Regions from separate parts of the Fusibacter sp. JL298sf-3 genome, predicted to be linked through region 1. Evidence: a T-box and tRNA genes for the amino acid it is inferred to sense, from the RefSeq annotation. Region 1 holds a T-box; the other holds one or more tRNA genes.

Evidence for each region. A T-box is a leader RNA that pairs with one kind of tRNA and senses whether it is charged. The one in region 1 lies ahead of ileS (isoleucine--tRNA ligase), so its partner is inferred to be a tRNA-Ile.
Region 2: it has a tRNA-Ile gene. The T-box ahead of ileS (isoleucine--tRNA ligase) is inferred to sense a tRNA for this amino acid. The anticodon was not compared.

What each region holds. Positions count from the first base shown of each region.
Region 1 covers NZ_CM132608.1:3,746,919-3,756,447, forward strand. Annotated here, with positions in the region: gene ACR6HW_RS17815 (ABC transporter ATP-binding protein) at 1-212, shown strand, start outside; gene ACR6HW_RS17820 (NAD(P)H-dependent glycerol-3-phosphate dehydrogenase) at 465-1,496, shown strand; gene ACR6HW_RS17825 (HlyD family efflux transporter periplasmic adaptor subunit) at 1,515-2,741, shown strand; gene ACR6HW_RS17830 (YggS family pyridoxal phosphate-dependent enzyme) at 2,753-3,445, shown strand; gene ACR6HW_RS17835 (cell division protein SepF) at 3,493-3,984, shown strand; gene ACR6HW_RS17840 (YggT family protein) at 3,996-4,265, shown strand; gene ACR6HW_RS17845 (YlmH family RNA-binding protein) at 4,262-5,059, shown strand; gene ACR6HW_RS17850 (DivIVA domain-containing protein) at 5,097-5,543, shown strand; T-box leader at 5,595-5,801, shown strand; gene ileS (isoleucine--tRNA ligase) at 5,903-9,004, shown strand; gene ACR6HW_RS17860 (Sapep family Mn(2+)-dependent dipeptidase) at 9,131-9,529, shown strand, end outside.
Region 2 covers NZ_CM132608.1:1,644,472-1,654,000, forward strand. Annotated here, with positions in the region: gene ACR6HW_RS07930 (ABC transporter permease) at 1-2,849, shown strand, start outside; gene ACR6HW_RS07935 (RNA polymerase sigma factor) at 2,956-3,405, shown strand; gene ACR6HW_RS07940 (hypothetical protein) at 3,416-4,621, shown strand; gene ACR6HW_RS07945 (FUSC family protein) at 4,730-5,488, shown strand; gene ACR6HW_RS07950 (hypothetical protein) at 5,544-6,632, opposite strand; tRNA gene ACR6HW_RS07955 (tRNA-Phe) at 6,846-6,921, opposite strand; tRNA gene ACR6HW_RS07960 (tRNA-Ile) at 6,932-7,008, opposite strand; tRNA gene ACR6HW_RS07965 (tRNA-Lys) at 7,021-7,096, opposite strand; tRNA gene ACR6HW_RS07970 (tRNA-Met) at 7,112-7,188, opposite strand; tRNA gene ACR6HW_RS07975 (tRNA-Val) at 7,215-7,290, opposite strand; tRNA gene ACR6HW_RS07980 (tRNA-Glu) at 7,319-7,393, opposite strand; tRNA gene ACR6HW_RS07985 (tRNA-Leu) at 7,396-7,479, opposite strand; rRNA gene rrf (5S ribosomal RNA) at 7,484-7,600, opposite strand; rRNA gene ACR6HW_RS07995 (23S ribosomal RNA) at 7,682-9,529, opposite strand, start outside.

The DNA.
Region 1 (9,529 bases):
CGAGGGCTATTGTGAAGAAGCCGGCGTTGATACTGGCGGATGAACCCACAGGCGCCTTAGATGAGACCTCTGAAAAGGAAGTGCTCCAGGTGTTGGGGCGCTTAATTGAAGGGGGACAGTCTATGGTCGTCGCCACACATAGCGACGTGGTGGCACAACAGTGCACCTGTGCTTATACGATAGAGAATCGGCAGTTGAAGCGCATTCGATAAGGCGCGGCAAAGACCTTCGTCAAGAAGGTCTTTTATAATGCCTCTTACACCGGTGGCTGGGCGAAAACCTCTCTACAACTGTCCACTGCAGAAAGAAAACGGGTATACGGCCCGTGGGGGCCTATTGCTGTGATACTTTAAGCGATGGAAAGCTTGTTGTTAAATTGACTTTACAAGGTGAAGCAGGCGTGTTAAACCCCTGTTAATTGTGGTATAATGAACTAAACTTTGATAGACATTTAGGAGGCAAAATTGAAAGTTACAGTTATCGCAGCAGGAAGCTGGGGGACGGCACTCGCACTGGTATTAAACGAAAATGGACACGACGTTTGCCTGTGGTCTAAAGACGCCGAACAAGTGGCGACCATTCGCAAGACCCGTTTAAACGATGCGTTTCTCAAAGGTGTTAAAATTCCGGAGTCCCTCTATGTGACTGCCGATTTAAAAGAGGCGCTGGCACATGCGGAGGTGTTCGTCTTTGCAATGCCTTCACAGTTTTTCTCTTCTGTTTTAGAAGCGTGCATTGCACTCGACGCTATAAAAGACGATACGGTGTTGATCAACGTTTCAAAAGGCATCGACATGAAACGCTTGATGACCCCTTCACAGATAAAATTCGAATTACTCGGCAACAAGGGCAAGTTTGTAACGCTTTCAGGCCCTTCACACGCAGAGGAAGTGGCACAGAAGCTGCCGACGGCTTTGGTGTCGGCGTCTACGTGTAAAAAGACCGCCGAGTTGGTACAGGACTTGTTTTCCAACGCCTATATGCGTATCTATACCAACCCGGACGTGCTCGGTGTGGAAGTCAGCGGCGCGCTGAAGAATATTATCGCGCTGGGTGCTGGCATTAGCGATGGCCTCGGCTACGGCGACAATGCAAAAGCGGCGCTCATTACGCGCGGCATCAATGAAATTGCTAAACTGGGCGTGGATTTAGGCGCCCATATGGAAACCTTTAGAGGCCTTGCCGGCGTCGGCGATATGATTGTCACCTGTACCAGCATGCACAGTCGAAACAGACGATGCGGCATTATGATTGGCGAAGGCAAGACGCTAGACGAAGCGATAGAAACCGTCGGAATGGTTGTCGAAGGCGCCTACACGGTGAAAGCCGCCTATGCGTTGATGCAACAGCGACACATTGAAATGCCCATTGTGTCGGCGCTATACAAAGTACTTTATGAAAATAAAAATGCGCGAGAGGCCGTTCAGGAGCTGATGATGCGTTCGCGTAAACACGAAATAGACGAACACGCAAAGCCCGTCGACGGCTGGTGCTAATCGTTAAGAGGGGCAAACATGCAAAAGAAGAAAAGGCGACCCAAATATTTTAGAATTTTCGTGAGTTTGGCGCTGTTTTTCTTAGTGCTTTACTATTTGGGCACCTGGGTGTACGGCTTTTTTACTGGAGAAGCCAGTACCTACACCGTGGATGTGGGGACTTTGCGCGTGGAGGAGAAGACCTCGGCGCTCATGGTTCGAAATGAGATGCTGGTGAATACAGCTCTCAAAGGCAAGCTCACATACTTTCCGGCTGAAGGTGAAACCGTTGAAAAAGGGCAGACCCTTGCAGAAGTGTTTAACGACGGCGCCGAGATAAGAGAAGAAGAAGCCACTGAAAAAGAGCTTTTAAAGAAACAAGCGGAGTTCGACTACAACTTACTGGGGTATGAAATAGAAGAGACGAAGAAAGACATTGCACGTGCCCTTGACAACGGGGCCTATACAGAGATTCCGGCACTTAAAAACGACCTCGTCACCAAACTCGACCGCCTGGAGAAACTCAAGGGCGACAACCGCTATTTGGCCAACCGTTCGGACACGTATTCCGAACAGACCGTGGGGTCCGGCATTTTGTCCGAAGGGCAGAAAAAAGCTATTGTCGCACCGGCAGACGGCATTGTATCTTATACATCAGACGGGCTGGAGTCTTTTTTGACCATTGACAACATCTACAACATCAAGTTTTCAGAACTGAAAAAACAGCCGGTTGAAAATCAATCGTTGCGCGGTGAATACGCGACGGGTAAGAAGCCGATTTTACGCATTGTGGACAAGGCGACGTACTACCTAGTGGGGATGTTGCCCAACGAGTCGGTTGAAAACTATAAAAAAGGGACGATGCTCTCGGTGGATACAGGTGTTTTAAAAGCCGAAGGCGATGTGGTCGACGTCTATGTAGAAGACGATTACGCCATAGTCATCGTTCGAATGAAAGAGACTTTTGACGGCTTTCACACCAAGCGGTGGCTCGATGCGTCGTTTATTAAGGAAGACTTTAAGGGACTAAAAATACCGGTAGATACCATCGTCAACGAAGACGGCGTTCTCCATGTCTTCGTCGTCGATGCCGACGGAAAGCTGAAGAAGGTGCCGGTTAAAATCCTCGGTTACGACGATGAGTTTGCAGTGGTCTACAACGAGCAGTTTTACGACGCCGCCAGCGGGGTCGTAAGAAGTATTAAAATTGGTCAGAAGATCGTTCGAAACGCACATATGTACAAAGAAGGCGAACGACTGGAATAAAGGAGGCACACGTGTACAGCTATATTGAAGAAAATCTCAAGGAGATACAAGCGGGAATTGCCCGCGCTTGTCAGGCGTCCGGCAGATCCCCTGAGTCGGTAACACTCGTCGGCGTCACTAAAACGTATGAAGCCGATGTTATCAACGCCGCTATTGGCTACGGCATAAACGCCATTGGCGAAAATCGCGTTCAAGAAATTACGCGAAAATACGATGCCGTCGAACTGGGCGTTCAGTGGCATCTGATTGGACAGTTGCAAACCAATAAGGTAAAATATATAATAGATAAAGTAAGTTTAATTCATTCTCTTGATAGTGTTAAACTCGCCGATGAGATACAAAAGAGAGCTTTGAAAGCCGACAAGATTCAAGAGGTCCTGCTACAGGTCAACATCGCAGGAGAAACTCAAAAGTCCGGCGTATCTGTCGAGGCGCTTCCGGCTTTAATCGAGCACGTTCTGGCGTGTCCGAACATTCGAATCAAAGGGCTTATGAACATCGCGCCCTTTGTAGACGATCCGGAAACACTGAGAGATGACTTTAAGAAAATGAAGGCACTGTTTGATGGCTTGAGTGCCTATCAATCGGAGAACATGTGTCCTGAATTTTTATCGATGGGCATGTCATCTGATTATGAAGTAGCTATTTCTGAGGGGGCTAACATGGTGCGTGTAGGCACTAAAATTTTTGGTAGCCGAAAATAGAACAGGAAAAGTCATCTCTTTCCTGAATGAATTAAAGGAGGAAGTGTATGGGCGATAACAAAATTATCGATAAGATTAAGTTTTTCTGGGGACTCGACACACAGGAGCCGGAAGACAGTACAGAAGATTTTTACGATGAACTCAAACGAAAAGATATAAACCCGGAGGAGACCATGTCCGCAATAAATGAAACCAGTGAAAAGTCTTTTAACACCATAAAGACATCCAATAAAGTGCTTAATATCCACTCGAATTCGCAGATGAGTGTTGTGCTCTTTCAGCCGAAGACCTTTGAAGAGTCGACGAGTATTATCGACACATTGAAAGCCAAGCGCCCGGTGGTTATGAACATCAGCGACATCGATAAAGATTTGGCGCGCAAGATATTTGATTTCTGCTCCGGTGCACTCTACGCTTTAGACGGGCATATTCAGCAAGTCTCCAAAGGCATTTTTGTGCTGGCGCCGACCAATGTGGACATTACCGGCGATGTGACCGGTAAGCCTGAAAATCCTGTCAGCAGCTGGCTGACAGAGTAGAAGGTGGTTAGATGATGATACAGTTGGTTATAGCGATTGTTAGATTTTTAGATTTAGTAGCGACTTTAATTGTGATAAGAGCCCTGCTCTCGTGGTTCATTCGAGACCCGAGAAACCAGATTATGTCCATTATGTTGTTTTTGACAGAACCGATATTGTCGCCGATACGCAGTTTGCTTATGAAACTCAATATCGGTGGGCACATGCTGGACTTTAGTCCGCTTGTCGCCATCTTATTGGTGCAGATTTTACGCGTCTTGATTCCGACGCTGTTGCTATGATGCATAAAGAAGCGATTTTAAAACGGTATCAGGCGTGTGTGGATAAGGACGGACAGTTTTTAAAAGCACTGGACCAACTCGCCGCGGCGGATACGTATTACGAAGCCGGCTGCACAGATTTTTTGTCGCCGGATTGTCACACGGCAATTTGTGAGATTGCGAAGTTCGAAACCGACGTCACTGTAACGACGTTCGGTGCTTTTAAGGCCTTTGAGCGCGCGCGTCTTTTTTTGACGCCGCCGTACCAAGAGCCCGATGTCGCCTCTGAGCACATTGCGCTAATTGAAATCGACTACCCTCAGAAGTTTGTGACTCTGGGGCATAAAGACGTTTTAGGCGCTTTGATGGGGCTGGGGATCAATCGGTCTAAGGTGGGTGACATCGTAAAGACGCCAAACGGTTTTCAAGTAGCGGTCAGCAAGGCACTCGCTCCGTACTTGGCACTGCATTTTGACCAAGTGGCCAGAGCCAGAGTCAAAGTGACTGAAGTGCCCTTAGAGGCGGCTTACGAAGTCATTATCGACTTTGAGACCGTCTCTGGCACAGTGGGGGCAATGCGGCTCGACAGTGTCCTCGCATTGGGGCATCGCTTGTCGAGAGGCGAGGCAAAGACGCTGATAGAAGCCGGACAGGTGAAGCGCAATCACCGCGTCGAAACCCAGGGGGCGAAAAGTGTCGATGTAGGTGATTTGATTTCCTGCAGGGGATACGGGCGCTTTATAGTGGCGGAGATATCCGGTGAAACAAAGAAAAAACGTCTGCACGTGACGTTGAACAAGTACCCGAAAAAGTAGAAAAGGAGGGAGCTGAGCCCACGGCTCAGCGGGGCATATGCTGACACCGGTAGATATACAAAACAAACAGTTTCCAAGAGCCATACGCGGTTACAACGAGACAGAAGTCGACGAGTACATGGGACTCATCGTCCGCAGTATGGAAGAATTGATACAGGTCAATATCGATACCACGGCTAAACTCCACGAGTTAGAGGAACAAGTGGAACGGTACAAGACGATGGAAAAAACCATCAACGACGCCATGGTATTGGCTCAGAAAACTTCTGACGATATGATTGAAAACGCCAAGCAAAAAGCGGCTTTGGTCGTAGAGCGCGCAGAAGAAGACGCCAAGAAAATCGTATCGAGCGCCAACAACGAGGTGCTTTCCGTCAAACAGAAACATGAAGAAGCCCGAGCCGCCCTCGAGGCATTCAAGACGAAGTTCCGAGTTCTTCTCGAAAGTCAACTCAAAGTCGTCGACGATGTGAAAGCCGAATAAAACGGTTGACGAATGAAGGGGACTCCGTTATAATAGGATGTAATTTAATCTGGTAAAGCAGAGATTGGGACGAGTAGTAAAGTCGGCGGTTGAAGAGAGCTTGTGGTTGGTGTGAACAAGTAAAAGTCGTTTTATGAATATCCCCCATAGTTGTAGACGCGAAAGTTTGAGTAGCGTTTGCCGGTTCGAAACCGTTATCATGGTAGAGTGATGTAGAATACATTATTTGGGTGGTACCGCGGTTAATTCGTCCCATAGCAGTTTGCTATGGGATTTTTTAATGGTTAAAATGGCGCCGCTTAGGCGTCTATACTTTTAAGCCGGATTCTAAAAAAATAATAAGAAAGGTGGAGCGTACAATGTGTTACAAAGAGCTGTGTCATCACACAACGTCGCAAAACGAACAAGAAATTCAAAAATACTGGTCTGAAATCGACCTTTTAAACCTCAGCCTTACTGAGCGAGAAGGCAGTGAGCCGTTCATCTTCTTCGAAGGTCCGCCGACGGCAAACGGACGTCCGGGCATTCACCACGTACTCGCCCGTGCGCTGAAAGATGCAGTATGCCGCTACAAGACGATGCAGGGGTACCAAGTTAAGAGAAAAGCGGGCTGGGACACACATGGCCTACCTGTAGAAATCGAAGTGGAAAAGCGCTTAAACCTAAAGGACAAGTCTGAAATTGAAGCGTACGGCCTCGAAAAGTTCAACAAGGCGTGTCGCGATTCCGTTTTTGAGTACGAAGACGCTTGGCGCCAAATGACCAACAAGATGGCGTATCTTATCGATTTGGACAATCCGTACATCACATTGGACAACAACTACATTGAGAGCGTCTGGTGGATTCTCAACAAGTTTTACAACGAAGACTACATCTACGAAGGCCACAAAATCTTACCGTACTGTCCGAGATGTGGTACGGGACTCGCTTCTCACGAAGTGGCGCAAGGCTACCAAGAAATCAAGACAGTGACGGTATACGTCAAGTTCAAACTCGTGGACGAAGACGCGTATTTCCTAGTCTGGACGACGACACCTTGGACACTGGCTTCCAATGTGGCGCTTACGGTCAACCCAAAAGAAACGTACCTCAAAGTCAAAAACAACGGCGAGGTGTATTACATTGAAAAGAATTTGGCGCCTCAAGTTCTCGATGGCGATTTTGAAGTTCTGGCGGAAATGAAGGGCAGCGACCTCGAGTACAAAGCGTATGAACCGATTATGCCGTTTATTAAGCCCGACAAGAAAGCGTTCTTTATCACTTGCGCAGACTACGTTACAGTAGAAGACGGTACGGGAATTGTTCACACGGCACCGGCGTTTGGCGAGGACGACTACAACACCGGCGTGCGCTACAATCTTCCGGTTGTACAGCCTGTGGACGAAGAGGGCAAGTACACGGAGACGCCGTGGAAAGGGCAGTTTGTAATCGATGCCGATCCTGAAATCGTCACTTGGCTGGGCGAAAACGGCAAGCTCTACAGAAAGCAGAAAATGGATCACAACTACCCGCACTGCTGGCGTTGTAGCACGCCGCTTCTCTACTATGCGAAGCCGAGTTGGTACATCGAGATGACCAAGCTGAAAGATCAGTTAATTGCCAACAACGACACTGTCAATTGGTTCCCGGACCACGTCGGTGAAAAGCGCTTTGGCAACTGGCTTGAAAACCTCAACGACTGGGCGATTTCAAGAAGTCGTTATTGGGGAACGCCGCTGAACATCTGGCGTTGTGATTGCGGCGAGACAGCTTCTGTAGGGTCTAGAAAAGAACTTGTAGAGCGCGCTGTTGAAGATATCGACGAGAGCATTGAACTCCATAGACCGTATGTAGACGACGTCCATTTGACATGTGACAAATGCGGCGGGACGATGACCCGTGTGAAAGATGTTATCGACTGTTGGTTTGACAGCGGTTCTATGCCATTTGCACAACACCACTACCCATTTGAAAACAAAGAGCAGTTTGAGACCCTTTACCCGGCGGACTTTATCTGTGAAGGCATCGACCAGACGCGGGGATGGTTCTATTCACTGATTGCCATCAGTACCTTCGTCATGGGGCAGTCCCCTTATAAAAATGTGTTGGTCAACGACCTCGTTCTCGACAAACACGGTAAGAAGATGTCGAAGTCCAAAGGCAATACCGTCGATGCGTTTAAGCTTCTTGAAGATTACGGCGCAGACATTGTCAGATGGTACCTCTACTACGTATCACCTGCTTGGACGCCGACGAAATTCGATGAAGACGGCCTCTCGGAAGTGGCCTCTAAGTTCTTCGGAACGTTTAAAAACGTCTACAACTTCTTTACACTGTACGCCAATACCGACGGCATCCAAGCATCGACATTTGACGTACCGGTATCAGAGAGACCGGAACTCGACCGATGGGTACTGTCAAAACTCAACGGGCTGATTGCATCGGTTACGGCAGATTTAGAAGTGTTTGACCTCACCAAAGCGGTGCGCAAAATCCAGGAGTTCGTCAGCGAAGACCTTTCCAACTGGTACATCAGACGTTCCAGAAGACGTTTCTGGGCCTCTGAAATGACTCTGGACAAACAGTCGGTTTACCGCACGACTTACGAAGTACTCGTCGCGGTTTCAAAACTCGCCGCACCTTTTGCGCCGCATTTGACGGAAGAAATCTATAGAAACCTCACTGGCGATGTCTCTGTACACGTCAGCGACTATCCGAAAGCAGATGATGCCTTAATTGTACCGCGTATCGAAGAGCGTATGGACTTGATTAGAGATTTGGTGACACTGGGTCGCGCTGCGAGAGAATCGGTTAAGATTAAAGTGCGTCAGCCGATTGGCGAAGTAATTGTCGACGGTAAGTACGAACCGCTTATTGCAGACCTCGTGCCGTTGATTCAAGAAGAGCTCAATGTCAAGCACGTGGAGTTTACAAAAGACTTGCCGAAGTACATGAACTTCGTCCTCAAGCCGAACTTTAAGGTGCTCGGGCCGATTATCGGCAAAAACATGGGCGCTTTCACAAAAGCCTTAAACGCCCTCGATCCACAAGAGTACGCTATGGCATTTGAAAACGGTGAAACAGTAACGCTTACAGTGGACGGTGTGCCGTTTGAAGCAACTTCTGAGCACGTAATGATTCAAATCAACGCCAAAGAAGGCTTTACCGTTAAGATGGAAAACAACTGCTTTATTATCTTGGACACACATCTCTCAGACGATTTAATTGAAGAGGGCTATGCGAGAGAAATGGTTTCCCGTGTTCAACAGATGCGTAAAAGTAACGATTACGAGATGATGGATCAAATCGAAATCTACTACAAAACAGATGAGGCATTTGCCGCAGCGGTTCAAAAATTTGAAGCGTACATTCTGTCTGAGACACTGGGTGTGTCGTTGACAGAAGGCGCGGACAAACCGTATGAAACACACCAACTCAACGGACACGACGTCTCTATTTACCTTGAAAAACACAAGGGATAACCTCTAAAAGCCGTGCAGAGCAGAAATGCTTTGCACGGCTTTTTTTATAGAAATTGATTGAAACCTTTTATTTTGACCATAAATACAGTAAGAGGTGATTCTAAGTCGCAGCAGGGAGGGAAGGTTATGAAGAGTAAAAACTTTATTGAAAATCGAGAACGCGTTATGGTTGAAGACCTTATCGAATTTATTAAAATTAAAAGTGTCGTCTCGGAACCGGAGCCGTTTAAACCCTTTGGAAGCGGTATTGACGATGCGCTGACATGGGCTCTTAATAAATGCGAGGCCCTAGGCATGAAGACTTTTAAAGACCCCGAGGGGTACTACGGCTACGCCGACATTGGGGAGGGCTCAGAGCTGCTCGGCATTTTAATGCACGTCGACGTTGTACCCAGTGGCGATGCCGCGAGCTGGACATTTGAGCCGTTTAACTCGGCGGTTTCCGGCGGGAAACTCTATGGTCGTGGTGCAATTGACGACAAGGGGCCTATTGTCAGTATTTTGTACGCGATAGAGGCACTTCTC
Region 2 (9,529 bases), 1.7 Mb from region 1:
AAGTGGGATTTTCGTCAACCTGCGGCGAAATTGCAGCTGTTGATGCCGCCTACGTTGAGATGGCCAATTTTAAAGTTGTCGACGGCCGTATGCCACTCGCCGACAATGAAATCGTTCTCGAATACAAACAGCTCTCAAACTTCAATAAAGAAATCGTTGTAGGTGACGAAATTCCCGTTGCCCTTACCATTACTGTCAATAAAATGAGCGATCTCGAAGCCGATGCACACCAAAAAAATAAATACCTTACACATTATTACGATGAAATATTAGAGCACTTAGAAGCCTATCCAAATAGTGGGCTCGCCTACTCTATTAAAATGTTCCCTAAGATTTATTACAACGACGTAATTATTCCTAGCTTAAAACAAGAGTTTATACGCACTGGTGAGTTCTTAACCAATACATATTCTCTCGCTATTCAGAAACAAGCTATTGATGAAGCGCTTGAAAGCTATATCTATTTCGAAAGTACCAATAGAAACACTCGAAATACCGTCGACACACACGTTATTGAAGACATGCGCATTGAAGTTAAGCAATCTATAATCTACAGCATTTTCAATCCACCATGGTACCTAGATCTAAACGCCTTAAATACTCTCGACTATGTGAGGGACTATGACTACGACTCCTCACTAAACCTAGAAGAAATCAAGGCGCGAGGTTCAGTGATCAATCAAGAAGTCGTCATTACCCGCCCCATGGTCGTCACCGGCTTTATCGATAACTACACGGAAAACTGGACGACTAACGGTTACTCGATGCCCGGTGCTTACATCACCGAAAATGCCGGCAACCAGTTTCAAAATGCCTTTTACAACAACACGTTCTCGGATGTGTCCCACATACATCTCGATCACCTCCTTTTCTTAAAGGGGAAAGGCGTTTTTGACCCCCTCTCTGAAGTCACTTACGACAGAACGTTTAGAAACATCGGCACGTATCCGGTGGTGACGGCTGAAAGCGATAGAACTATTACTTATGGTATATTGGCACTAATTTTTGTCGCAACCATTGCATCGGTTTTTCAAATCAATCTCACTCAAATGCGCCGACGAACGCGAAGACTCACTTTGTTAAAATCTATCGGTGCCATAAAAAAGCAAATTCGACAGTTGCTTATTTCGGAACTATTGATTTACCTCATGATAAGTTTACCCCTTGGTTTATTGCTGGGGTTCGGGATCTCATTTGCCGCCATCGCACTCTTAAAACAGTTTACCGATGTATCACTTCTGTTCGCCGTGGACTGGGGCATACTCGCCTTCGGCCTGCTTCTCGCCGCTTTTTCTGTCGTCATCGGTTCATTTTTCCCTATGGTCAAGGCGCTTAAAGCACCGCTGACCGGTGCAATGAACACGCCACCAAAGCACAAAAAGGTAAAACACGTCAAAAGGCGTGTCGGTACGGCATATCGACTGACTTTTAAAAAGATCTCATTTGCCCATGCGCGCAGTGACTTCAAGAAGAACCTAATGACGCTTACCCTGTACACCGTGGCAATCACAACGTTGCTGTTGACAGTAGGCATCAGCTATATTGCATTTGAACCTTATATCGATAACGTCATCGCTGCCGACTCACCAGAATACGCCATTGAAATTAAACATGCCCTCGGTTATCGCGATATGCAAACCTTTAAGAATGAATTAATGTCTATAGATGCCGTCAAAGACGTCCAACTGTACAAATACGGGTTGCGAGGCTATCTGTATCACCCAAATCTAAAAAACCACAAGCCCTTTACCAATATGCGCCTAAGGGTGCCTCAAAAGTCTTTTGTCAATATTTCTGAAGACAATGCCTACTTAATAGAAAAAGCCCTTATGGTCAACAGTTACGGCGTATCCACTGACGAACGGGTCTTTGAGCGCCTCATGGCAAACGGCGCCCGTGAAACTCTCGACGTCGATGCCTTTGAATCCGGAAAAGAAGTTATTCTGTTGCTACCAAATTACAACAAAAATGCCTTCAGCTACGCTTCAAAGTTGCGTGATACTTACACCAACGCCTACGCAATCTCTGTCGGCGATAACATCGACATGACCATTCCGACAGAAAACAAATCCGAAGACGATGTAAGAAACGCGCTCACCAACGACGTCGCTTTTAACACCCTTAGAGTCGGTGCTATTGTCAACGACTTTGACGCAGTCGGCGTGTGGCCGTTTAGCAGAACATTTGAAATGCCTGTACTAATTACATCCTATCGCGGTGTCACAAGCTTGTACCCGGGAGCGCTCTTTACTCCGAGCATTCCGAGGGAAGAATTAGAGGGACTACTCAACTCGTTTGCACCGACGCGTTACGGCAGAACTTCTATTAACATCTATATGGCAGAGGACTTTGACCCGTTGAAATCAGAAGCCGCCATCAAGAAGGTCGCCGATGCCTACGGGGTCAAAATCGACAAACATTACATCGACAGTCGTATACGCTTTAACAGCAGTTTGAAAGTCGTTATGATTGTTCTCGTACTCGGCATCGCCGTAACACTTATCGCCTTGCTCATTTTGTACAACACCGCGCTCTCCAAAGTGGAAAATGAGCGCACCCGCATCGGTACACTTCAGTCGCTCGGCGTAACCGGGAGACAATTTAAATGGCTCTACCGCATCACCGGTGCCCTATTTGGCTGCCTCTCTATCGGCATTGCGTTCCTTTTTAACAGTCTGCTTCTATACGGCACCTACGGCGCTGTAACGGGCCTGTGGCTTTATCCCTACAAACTGGTCTCTATCATCTGCGGCGTGTTCTTCGCAGTCTCTGTACTCGCCTACTACTTGCCGATAAAGCGCATTTTGAGGAATCCGCCCATCTACAATATACAGGGCAATCAAAAATAGACTCTTGAAAACAACAGGTTTTAAAAAAACTTGTTGTTTTTTTTGGACACTTCGCTACTCTCATCCGTTATATAAGTGAGAGTACCCTTGAAAAAGGAGGCCGGCAATGACCCTTTATGAAGTTTACACCTCTCACCACGAAACTTTGCTCCGCTTTGCACACAGTCTAACGCGCGATCCCTACCAAGCGGAAGATTTAACTCAAAGTGCCTATTTGAAATCACTAGACAACGACAGGCTCTTTGAACACATGCATCCAGAGCAAATAAAAGCGTGGTATTTTACAACCATTAAAAATTTGTATATCGATCAACTAAGACGTGATACCCGATATCCCAAAACACTTCTAGACGCGTATCAGCCGGACACAGTCCTCACTAAGATTCTCGTCAAAGAAGCGCTCGAAAGCCTCGCACCTCAAGACCGCGCTTTAATCGTTCTTCGGTACATGTACGGTTACACCAGTAAAGAAATTGCTACAATTACCGGAAAAAATGCTTCGACAGTGCGTTCGAGACTTTCGTATCTCGTCCAACACCTGAAACCAGAACTCTAAGGAGGTTCGTATGAAAATTTATGAAAATATCGGCGTTTTAAAACTGAATGGCGCAACAGATGACCTGTTAAAAGATATCCATGAAATCAGCAATTGCGGCATGGTCATTCTAACTGAAGCGCAACAAGCCAAAATTGCTCATGTAACCTTTAAAAATATTGGCTCTCAGTTGGTCGTGCCAGACGATGTGGACGTCATCATGCGCAACGGCAATTTCGAACTGACACAATCCTTCTTAAAAAGCCAAACGGGGCCTTTTGCACTCTTAATCAACGGCACTATCGTCGTCGATAAGGACGTCAGCATCTCTGAACTCAATGCCTTGAAAAAAGCGCTTGTCAATGGGCAGCTCTACGTACCGGAGCACCTCGACGCTACCATAAACCGCGTTACCATGATCAACGGTGACGTAATGCCCTACCCTTCAGAAGCACTCTTGTTTACTGAAAGAGTTGTGCTCAACGACAGTTTTATGTATGGGATTCCCGCCGGAACGCCTCTCTGTTTTAATACCTTAGACTTATCAGGCGACTTCTCGAGAACACTGTTTGAAAAGACGCTTTCTAAAGTGACGGTGTTAAACGAACTGATTGTCAGACAAGAAGACATCGAGTGGCTCGCCCCTTATATCGAGCGCTTCCCACAAGTTAAAAAGCATATTCTTAAGCCCGGCTATCACTACTACGAAAACTTGACCTTAGAGGACAACACCTTGTACCACCTCAAAGGCGATCAGCTCTTCATCAAGGACAAACTGGTCGTGAAGTGCGCACCTGAAAAACTCAAAGAAAAAGTAAAAAAAGTCATTTGCAGTACTTTAAAAACGTATCCGGATTCTGTAGAAGACCTCATGCCTATCATCGAAAAAGTCGACAAAGTACAGTCACTTTACCGGAATACCACGGCCAACTACAACGTCCTCGTCATCGGCGAATCCGAACTGGCGCATTTGGAGACGCTTTCTTATGAAAACTATGGCAAACTCACATTTGACGATACCGTTCAGCCGGAAACCTTCAAAGCTAGAGTGAAACTACTGGTAAATTACGGCGTCATTCACTGTCCACCATCACTCTATCCATTGGTTCTAGAAAAATGTGTCGAAAACATGGGCAAAATTAGCAAGACGACTGATGCCGATGCAGCCGACACATCCGATTCCGGTGAGCGCAACGGTCATACAATCGTGGCAAATATGGGGTTCTTAGATCTTTAAGATTTGGTAATAAACGCCTAGAGGAGAGACACCTAGGCGTTTTTCCTGTTATAATAGCTTTAATTAAACAGGGAGGCCATTATAGTTATGCGACTACATCCCATTGGGATGCGAACGATAAAGACCGGGATCGCCGTCAGCTTAACCTTGTTGCTCACAAGGGCATTAGGCGTCGATAACCCTTTCTTTGCCCTCATTGCATCTGCCATTGCCATGGAGTCTTCAGTTTCCGAATCTGTCAGCGTCGGTAAAAACCGCATGATCGGAACTGCTATCGGCGCTGTCATCGCCATTGTATTTTCGTATACGCTACCGACCCAGCCCCTATCTGTGGGGATTGGCGTCATTGTATTGATTTACATTTCCAATCAACTGAAACTCAAAAAATCCATAAAGATTTCAACCATAGTCTTTATTGCCATTCTCGTGAACAACGATGAAGTAACGCGCTTTCAATACGCGGTATTTAGAAGCTTTGATACGTTTATCGGGCTTTCTATCGGAACCCTCGTCAACTACTATATCAAACCGCCCAACGGTCGAAAGAGCTTATACGCTTACATTGAAGCCAGTGAAAAAAAACTTCAGTCACTTATTGATCAATACGACCGCGGGGAATCTATCGGCACCTACGAGGACATGCTCGCGACTTTGATGGCTGTGGAAAAAAAACGTCGAACGCTTATCAACGATCAGAAGCTTTTTCTATACGACGCGTCAGACCTTCAAGCCATCCACCAAGCATTTGAAAACATCAAGAAGGGGTATACCCATCTCAGTGTTCTCGTCTCACTAGAGGGCGCCACAGAAGCTGTTCGCGCCTATCACTTAAATGCTTTAAAACACTTCAAAAATTCTCTGTCTTAAAGAGCTAAAAAACGGTACGCCTCTCCGCGCACCGTTTTTTTATAGGCGTCACCTCTTAAGAGGCCTCTGTCTTTTCCAAACACTCTCGAGCTGTTTGTAAAACATACCATGAAACCAGTGCCTTGAGTCCGGCTGACAACCGGATAATACCGTAGCCCGATAGAACGGCACTGTAGAGGAAAGTGTAACAAAAGATAGCAAAACTAAAATACAGAATCTGATAAACCGCTTTTTTATTGCGTTCGGCAAAAGTGATTACCAGTAAAATACCAAGTGCCAACCAAGCAAAGAAGGTGGCCGCATCTATAAACTGATTGATCAGATACCCCCTAATGCTAAATGCATTGACGACAATAATTGCAAATGACACCACTTGAATGGTTATATGATTCTTAGAAAGCCCATTTAACAGCTTCGACTGCGCCTTTATGTCTTCTACAAACTTACTAAAAATCGATAGCGTCTCAGCGGTCTTTTCGCCAACAGGTGACTTAACTTTTAAGTAGCCCAGTACCGCAACGGCAACTAAGAGCCCTGCGAGTAGAGTATCTTCCCAGTCTGCCGAAAACAGAGGGAACAACAAGGCAAATACGAAGCCTATACCGATAAACAAAAAACCTTTTTTATAAGGGTCTTCTGTTTCCAAAGCGCGCTTGCCACTTTTAAAGACGTCGTTGTCTACGAGATGATCCTCAAAGTAATCCAGCTTTAAGTTGATGACAAAACCCACAACACCGACAATAGCAGCAGCCCATGCGACAAAGTAACCAAAGCTCACCTTAGAAGTGAGAAGTAAGGCCAAGTAACCGTCCATGCCCTTTTTCAGCACTATTGGTAGCGCCAGCAATAAGCCAATGGTTGCGAGATACGTCAAAGCAAGCGCTGGTTTAAACCATTTCTTTTGTTTGACGCAATAAAGCGCTCCTGTTAACACACAAAGCGCGGGAATCAAATAGTAAGCTGTTAGCGCGAAGCGCCACCCTGTGATTCCCGCCATAGAGAGATGACTCCCCTCACGTAACACCATTACGAGTTTGGGAATCGAAATCCCCCATTTGCCATACGCAGTACCGAAAGTCGTTGCGACTTGAATCCACGGCAGCCAAAAGGCAATGAGCAAAACCCCCAATGCATATAATGACATATGACGTTTTAAATTTTTCACTGTTATGTACCTCCAATTTTATTATGTCACACAATACCATTATATACCATATAAGTTATGAAATCCACCTTTATTGTATTCTTTTTTAAAATTATAAGGACATTTTTACAATCAAAAAAGATCAGAACGTCTGTCTGATCTCATATAAAAAAACATGATACACATCATGTTGTCAACTTATCGATTTGTAATTGGTGCCCAGAGGCGGAATCGAACCACCGACACGGGGATTTTCAGTCCCCTGCTCTACCGACTGAGCTATCTGGGCTTTTTAATTGTGGTGGGCATAAGTGGACTCGAACCACCGACCTCACGCTTATCAGGCGTGCGCTCTAACCAGCTGAGCTATACGCCCACAATTAAAAAATGGTGATCCATCCGCGACTCGAACGCGGGACACCCTGATTAAAAGTCAGGTGCTCTACCGACTGAGCTAATGGACCCTATTAAAAAACTATTGGTAGCGGCGAGTGGACTCGAACCACCGACCTTTCGGGTATGAACCGAACGCTCTAGCCAACTAAGCTACGCCGCCTTGTGGCTCAAAACGCAGTTTTGAAATGGTGGGAGTAATAGGGATCGAACCTATGACCTCCTGCTTGTAAGGCAGATGCTCTCCCAGCTGAGCTATACTCCCGGATGTGAGCTGATGCTCACAAAATAATTGGTGACCCCTAGGGGAATCGAACCCCTGTTACCGCCGTGAAAGGGCGGTGTCTTAACCGCTTGACCAAGGGGCCAGTGGTGCGGGTAGAGGGACTTGAACCCCCACGAACCAGTCACTAGATCCTAAGTCTAGCGCGTCTGCCAATTCCGCCATACCCGCAATAAATCAGCAACGTTCTACTCTCCCAGGCAGCTGCCCGCCAAGTACCATCGACGCTGGAGGACTTTACTTCTGTGTTCGGTATGGGAACAGGTGTTGCCCCTCCGCCTTCGTCACTGAATTGCTTAACTATGAAACTGTGAAGGTTAGTACCTTCAAAACTGTATATATAAGAACCGATAAATCCTCTTAACTCTAAAGCGTGGTCAAGTCCTCGACCTATTAGTACCTGTCAGCTGAATGCATTGCTGCACTTACACCTCAGGCCTATTACCATATTATCTTCATGGGGTCTTACTCTATTAAAAGATGGGAAATCTCATCTTGAGGGGGGCTTCGCGCTTAGATGCCTTCAGCGCTTATCCCTTCCAAACTTAGCTACTCAGCAGTGCTCTTGGCAGAACAACTGATACACCAGAGGTTTGTCCATCCCGGTCCTCTCGTACTAAGGACAGCTCCTCTCAAATTTCCTACGCCCACAGCAGATAGGGACCGAACTGTCTCACGACGTTCTGAACCCAGCTCGCGTGCCTCTTTAATGGGCGAACAGCCCAACCCTTGGGACCTACTTCAGCCCCAGGATGAGACGAGCCGACATCGAGGTGCCAAACCTCCCCGTCGATGTGGACTCTTGGGGGAGATAAGCCTGTTATCCCCGGGGTAGCTTTTATCCGTTGAGCGATGGCCCTTCCATGCGGTGCCACCGGATCACTAAGCTCGACTTTCGTCCCTGCTCGAGATGTCTCTCTCGCAGTCAAGCTCCCTTTTGCCTTTACACTCTTCGCGCGATTTCCAACCGCGCTGAGGGAACCTTTAGGCGCCTCCGTTACTCTTTAGGAGGCGACCGCCCCAGTCAAACTGCCCACCTGACATTGTCCTAGAACAGGATCACTGTCCATAGTTAGAATAACGGTATACAAAGAGTGGTATCCCAACAGCGACTCCTATAAGACTGGCGTCCTATATTCTTAGTCTCCCACCTATCCTGTACATCATATACCATTATCCAGTGCCAAGCTGCAGTAAAGCTCCACGGGGTCTTTCCGTCTAGCTGCGGGTAACCGGCATCTTTACCGGTACTACAATTTCACCGAGTCCATTGTTGAGACAGCGCCCAAATCGTTACGCCTTTCGTGCGGGTCGGAACTTACCCGACAAGGAATTTCGCTACCTTAGGACCGTTATAGTTACGGCCGCCGTTTACTGGGGCTTCAGTTCTGTGCTTCGCCTAAACTAACACTTCCCCTTAACCTTCCAGCACCGGGCAGGCGTCAGCCCCTATACATCATCTTTCGATTTAGCAGAGACCTGTGTTTTTGGTAAACAGTCGCTTGGGCCTATCCTCTGCGGCCGGATCTAGCTCTTAACCTGATCCGGCACCCCTTCTCCCGAAGTTACGGGGTCATTTTGCCGAGTTCCTTAACAATGGTTTTCTCGCGCGCCTTAGTATTCTCTACTCTCCTACCTGTGTCGGTTTACGGTACAGGCACCTGCTCCCTCGATAGAAACTTTTCTTGACAGTGTGATATCTGCTGCTTCGTTACTTAAGTTCACTCCCCATCACAGCTCATCCTCAGTAGCGCGGATTTGCCTACGCTACAGACTCGCTGCTTGGACATGCTCTTCCATTCGCATGCTCAGCATAACCTCCTGTGTCATTCCTTCTCTCAAACGGGTCTCGGTGGTACAGGAATCTTCACCTGTTGTCCATCGCCTACGACTTTCGTCCTCGGCTTAGGTCCTGACTTACCCTGAGCGGACGAACCTTCCTCAGGAAACCTTAGGTTTTCGGCGGACGGGATTCTCACCCGTCTCTCGTTACTCATGCCAACATTCTCTCTTGTGTGATATCCATAAGTCCTTGCGATCTTACTTCACCTCTCACACAATGCTCCTCTACCAATTGTCTAAACAATTCCATAGCTTCGGTAGCAAGTTTTAGCCCCGGTAATCTTCGGCGCAGGATCACTCGACTAGTGAGCTGTTACGCACTCTTTAAATGAGTGGCTGCTTCTAAGCCAACATCCTAGTTGTCTGTGCAATCCCACAT